One region of the Caecibacter sp. AF58-12pH5A genome, then DNA from elsewhere that is predicted to be linked to it. Evidence: riboswitches for the same ligand, from Rfam matches in the RefSeq annotation. Region 1 holds a riboswitch; the other holds the start of a gene.
What was found. A riboswitch is a leader RNA that binds a small molecule or an ion and turns the genes downstream of it on or off. The one in region 1 is predicted to bind S-adenosylmethionine.
Positions count from the first base shown of each region.

Region 2: another riboswitch for S-adenosylmethionine. It lies ahead of metK (methionine adenosyltransferase); the one in region 1 lies ahead of PGX44_RS05030 (methionine ABC transporter ATP-binding protein).

Region 1 is NZ_JAQDBC010000007.1:16,422-19,527, forward strand. It holds gene PGX44_RS05025 (methionine ABC transporter permease) at 1-574, opposite strand, end outside; gene PGX44_RS05030 (methionine ABC transporter ATP-binding protein) at 555-1,598, opposite strand; SAM riboswitch class I at 1,687-1,786, opposite strand; gene hpf (ribosome hibernation-promoting factor, HPF/YfiA family) at 2,012-2,536, shown strand; gene putP (sodium/proline symporter PutP) at 2,698-3,106, opposite strand, start outside.
Region 2 is NZ_JAQDBC010000011.1:32,320-35,425, forward strand. It holds gene gmk (guanylate kinase) at 1-214, shown strand, start outside; gene rpoZ (DNA-directed RNA polymerase subunit omega) at 228-437, shown strand; gene coaBC (bifunctional phosphopantothenoylcysteine decarboxylase/phosphopantothenate--cysteine ligase CoaBC) at 451-1,680, shown strand; SAM riboswitch class I at 1,760-1,864, shown strand; gene metK (methionine adenosyltransferase) at 1,953-3,106, shown strand, end outside.

The DNA of each region.
Region 1 (3,106 bases):
TTGCCAGCATGACGTCAGCCTGGAAACGCTGGTAACCGTAGCGGATGGCAATATCCCCAAGACCACCGCCGCCGATGGCACCGGCCATAGCCGACGCACCGATGAGGTTGACGATGAGCACGGTGATATTGTTGATGATCGTCGGCAGCGCTTCCGGCAGGAGTACCTTGCGGATGATCTGCAAGGGCGAGGCGCCCATGGCTTCGGCTGCTTCGACGAGGCCGAAATCGACGTCGCGGATACTCGTTTCTACGAGACGGCTCAGGAAAGGAATGGCGACGATGGTCAGCGGTACGCACGCAGCCGTCGTGCCGATGGATGTGCCGGCAATGAGACGGGTCAGCGGAATGATAGCTACCATGAGGATGATGAACGGAATAGAGCGGATGATATTGACGATGGTGCTGAAAATCTGGTTGATGAACCGGTTTTCCAGTATATGGCCCTTGCCGGTAATAACCAGCGTTACACCGAGGGGAATGCCGATGATGGCAGCAATGATAGTAGAAACAGAGACCATGAAGAGCGTTTCTTCAATGCCCTGTATCATCAGTTTAATGAGTTCTGGGGACATATCCTAATACCTCGCTTTCAATAGGCTGTGTTTTGATGTAGGCAAATGCTTTTGCCTGTGCTTCCATATCGCCCATGATGACGACGATGAGGTAGCCAAAGGGCACATCCTGGATGTAGTCGATATTGCCGTAGAGGACGCTTACGTCAAGATTGAACTTGCGGGCAATGTTGACGACGAGCGGTTCGTTTGTGACCAGGCCCTTGAAGCGGAAACGTACGAGCATATCCCGGTCCGGTGCAGGCTGGTCAGACACGCCGAGCTTGCGGATGCCCTGGGGCAGTTCCATATTGACGACAGATTTGACAAATTCCTTCATCGTTTCCGACGTAGGGCTGGCAAAGATGTCGATAACGCGGCCCTGTTCTTTAATGACGCCGCCTTCAATAACGGCGACGCGGTCGCAAATGGCTTTGATAACGGCCATTTCGTGGGTAATGATGACGATGGTAATGCCCAGACGCTTGTTGATATCCTTCAGGAGTTCCAAAATAGACTGTGTCGTCTGCGGATCCAAGGCCGATGTGGCTTCGTCGCAGAGGAGAATCTTCGGATCGCTGGCCAGGGCGCGGGCAATGCCGACACGCTGTTTCTGACCGCCAGAGAGCTGGGACGGGTAGTTGTACTGCCGGTCTGTCAGGCCGACCAGTTCGAGGAGGGATTCGACCTTGCTGGCAATGACTTCCTTGGAAGCGCCAATCAGTTCCAGCGGGAAGGCAATGTTATCAAAGACTGTACGCGACGAAAGCAGGTTGAAGTGCTGGAAAATCATGCCGATGTTTTTGCGTTCGGCCCGCAGCTGGCTGTCGGACATGGACGTCAGTTCTTTGTCGTCAATGATGACTTTGCCGCTTGTCGGTTTTTCCAGCATGTTGATGCAGCGGACGAGGGTCGATTTGCCGGCGCCGCTCTTGCCGATTATGCCGAAGATTTCGCCGTCGTTGATGGTCAGCGAGATCCCTTTTAGAGCCTGGACGTGTGTTTTGCCGCCGTAGGTCTTGGTAATGTTCTCAAAAGTTATCACAAGATCAACTCCTTACTTAATTTTCCTAGTGATCGTTATTTCATAAAAAAAGCCGTCAACAGATGCTGACGGTAGAATTACTGCGATCATTTCATCTGCCGGATACATTCCGCTGGACTTGGCACCTTCCCACGTAGGGGGTTGCCGCAACGTCATAGGGCCATTCCCTCGATTGCTCTGGATGAATACACTATGGAATTACTGTCCTGTATCATAGCACGGGGACAGGGCCTTGTCAATATCTAAATTGGAATACCGTTCGAGAAAGAAAAAATAATTATAATTTTTTTCCTCGGATTAGCAGGAATTAACAAAGTGATGTGGAATACTATATATATCAGGAGCGAAGTATTCAAATCTTAAGCATGGATGGTTTGAAAAATGAGGCTCCTCGCGAAAGGAAGGGATTTTTTATGGCAACAATCGTTAGAGGTAAGAATCTGGAAATTACACCGGCATTAAAAGATTACGTTTTGAAACATGAAAAAAAGGTAACGAAATACTTCGAAAATGAAGTGAATGTGCAGGCTCTTCTTTCCGTCGAAAAAGATCGTAAAATTGCAGAAATCACGTTGAAGGTAGACGGCGTCGTCCTCCGTGGTGTAGAAGCCAACGATGACATGTATGCCGCTATTGATCTGGTGTACGATAAGATGATCCGCCAGATTCATAAGTATAAAACAAAGATTGCCCGCCGTATGAAGGGCGGCTCCTTCCATGATGCTATGGTCGAAGGACCGGCTGTACCGGAAGAAGATTTTGAAATTGCCCGTGTCAAGAAATTCGCTGCCCGTCCTATGGACGTAGAAGAAGCTATTCTGCAGATGAATCTCGTCGGCCACGATTTCTTTGTTTTCCTCAATTCGGAAACGGAAGCCATTAACGTCGTATACAAACGGAAACACGGCAAATATGGCTTAATCGAACCGGAATATTAATAGTGATCACTTTTTTTCCTGTCATCTCAGGTGCCATACAGAAAGGGTTCAGACTTCGCAGTCTGGACCCTTTTTCTAATGTTCCCTGGCGCGGATTTGCCGGGCCTATATAAAAAACAGCCGTACCAGGACGGGCCTGATACGGCTGTTTTGCAGTTCTATTATTTTTCGTCGTTTCCTTTGAGGAGAGTGATTTTTTGCTTCAAGCTCACGGCCTGGTCAAATTCAGCCTGGATTTCTGCACTGGGCGGTGCATCCAGCTTGCTGACGACGTAAATGGCAATGAGGGAGAAGATAAAGCCCGGCACGATTTCGTAAAGGCCGAACCAGGCAAACTGTTTCCAAATGAGGACCGTCAGGCCACCGACGACAATACCTGCCAGGGCACCGTTTTTGGTCATCCGTTTCCAGAAGAGGGAAAGGAGGATGCACGGACCAAAGGCGGCACCAAAACCAGCCCAGGCGTAGGCAACCATGGTGAGGATGTAGTTGTTCGGGTCGAGGCCGAGGATGATGGCCAGGGCAGCGACGACGAGAACCGTAATGCGGCTCACGAGAATCAGTTCCTTG
Region 2 (3,106 bases), on a different contig from region 1:
CAGCCGTCATACGGATGCAGAAGAAACCATTTGCGGCCGTTTGGCCAAAGCCAGTGACGAGCTGGCGTGGATTGAAAAATACGATTACCTCATCGTCAACGACGACCTGCAGGTCGCCATTGACCAGGCCTCGGCCATTTTGACGGCCGAAGCACTGAAGACGTCGCGTAATGCCCAAAAGATTGCGACTGTCCGAGATTTATACAAAAAATAGGAGAGATGCCATTATGTTGATTAAACCGACCCTCGAATCGCTCATGAAACACGTAGACAGCAAATATACCCTCGTTACCCTGGCTGCTAAACGGGCACGCCAGCTCGTAGACGGTGACGAACCCCTCGTAGACGTAGAAACGACGAAAGTCGTCTCCATTGCGATGGAAGAAATCGATCAGGGCAAGATTACCTACGAAGCGCCGAAATCGGGCATCAAATAAGGAGGGCTCTGCCATGCTTCTGGAACACAAACGAATTGTCCTCGGCATTACCGGCGGCATTTCGGCCTTTAAGGCAGCCCAGATTGCCAGCCTCCTAGGTCACCGCGGCGCAGAGGTCAAGTGCATCATGACGGAAAGCGCGACAAAATTCATTACGCCCCTGACACTGCGCAACATAACGGGCAATCCTGTGGCGGTTCACATGTTTGACGAAGTCCAGGAATTCAACGTAGAACACATCGCCTTGGCTCGCTGGGCCGACCTCTTTGTCGTCGCGCCGGCTACGGCCAACGTCCTGGGCAAGGTCGCAGGCGGCATTGCCGATGATATGCTGACAACGACGATTATGGCTACGAAGGCACCGGTGCTCTTTGTGCCGGCTATGAACAGCAATATGTACCTCAATCCTATCGTGCAGGAAAATATGGCTAAATTGAAGAAATTTGGCTACCATATTATGGAACCGGCCAGCGGCCATTTGGCCTGTGGCATTATTGGCGTAGGCCGTCTGCCTGAACCGGAAGCCATCGTCGACCAGATTGAACTGGTGGCTTGCATGGGTACGGCTCTCAAGGGCCGCAAGGTCATCGTTACGGCCGGTGGTACGCGGGAACCGATCGATCCGGTCCGCTTTATTGGCAACCATTCCAGCGGCCGCATGGGCTTTGCCATTGCCAAGGCTGCCGTCCTGGCTGGCGCCGATGTAACATTGATCTGTGGCTCTACAGATAACCTGACGACACCGGCCGGTGTAAGCCGCCGTATTGACGTGAACAGCACGCGGGACATGAAAGAAGCTGTCGATGCCTACTATGACGACTGCGATCTGGTCGTTAAGGCAGCGGCTGTGGCGGACTACCGTTCGGCTGCGCCGGCTAAGGATAAAATCAAGAAAAACGACGACGTATTGACGATCAACCTGGAAAAGAACCCGGACATTCTCTATGGCCTGGGCCAGCGCAAGACGCACCAGGTCCTCGTCGGCTTTGCTGCAGAAACGACGAACGTCCTCGCCTATGGCCAGGGTAAGCTGAAAAAGAAGAACCTGGATATGCTCGTTGCCAACGACGTCAGCGTCAAGGGTGCAGGCTTCCAAGGCGATACGAACATTGGCACGCTTCTCTTCCCAGATGGTACGATGGAAGAGCTGCAGCAAATGACCAAGTTCGAACTGGCTGAAATTATCGTCGACCGGGCTGCCAAGCTCGTTGCTGCTAAATGTGCAGCTCAGGAAGACAAATAGAGGCGTTTACTTTTTTAATGCGAAGTACTTGCATTTTAGTCCTCTTTCGTTTATACTAATACAAGTCAAACAGAATATAGTTCCATCAAGAGACGGCGGAGGGATTGGCCCTGTGATGCCGCAGCAACCTTCATACACGTGAAAGGTGCTAAATCCAACAGTAGCAACTACTGGAAGATGGGTGTGTAAAAGCCCCTCTTTTGAGGGGCTTTTTTTTACGGAACTACATGAACACTGACAGCATATAGAGTACTTAAAGGAGGAACCACCAAATGGCTAAAGACCGCGAATTCTTTACATCTGAATCCGTTACCGAAGGTCATCCCGACAAGATGGCCGACCAGATTTCCGACAGCATTCTCGACGCAATTCTGGCTAAAGACAAAAACGCCCGCGTAGCGTGCGAAACCCTCGTTACGACCGGCATGGTACATGTCGTAGGGGAAATTTCTACGACCTGCTACGTCGATATTCCGCACATCGTCCGCGAAACGATCCGCGACATTGGCTACACCCGCGCAAAGTATGGTTTTGACTGCGATACGTGCGGCATCCTTGTCTCCCTGGACGAACAGTCTTCCGATATTGCCATGGGCGTAGACGAAGCACTGGAAGCTAAAGAAGGGGAAAAGGATAAATTCGATACGATCGGTGCCGGTGACCAGGGCATGATGTTTGGCTATGCTTCGAACGAAACACCGGAATACATGCCGTTGCCTATTTCCTTGGCACACCGCCTGGCACGCCGCCTGGCACAGGTACGTAAAGACGGCACACTGCCGTACCTTCGTCCCGATGGCAAGACGCAGGTAACCGTAGAATACGAAGATGGCAAACCGGTCCGCATCGATACGATTGTCATTTCGGCACAGCACAGCCCGGAAGTAACACGGGAACAGATCGAAAAGGATCTCCTCGAACACGTCATTAAACCGATTCTGCCGGAAGGCCTCTTCGATGAAAAGACGAAGCTCTACATCAACCCGACAGGCCGTTTCGTTATCGGCGGCCCGCAGGGCGACTCGGGCCTGACAGGCCGCAAGATCATCGTCGATACGTACGGTGGCATGGCCCGTCATGGCGGCGGCTGCTTCTCCGGTAAGGATCCCACAAAGGTTGACCGTTCGGCAGCCTATGCAGCCCGTTACGTAGCGAAAAACATCGTCGCTGCCGGCCTGGCTGACAAAGTAGAAATCCAGCTCGCTTATGCCATCGGCGTAGCCCGCCCGGTTTCCATTCACGTAGAAACCTTTGGCACTGGCAAAGTGGAAAACGATGTCATTACCAAATTGATCAACAAACACTTCGACCTGCGTCCGGCCGGCATCATTGAAATGCTCGACCTGCAGCGCCCGATTTATCGCCAGACTGCTGCCTATGGCCACTTCGGCCGTACAGACGTCGATCTGCCTTGGGAAAAGACGGA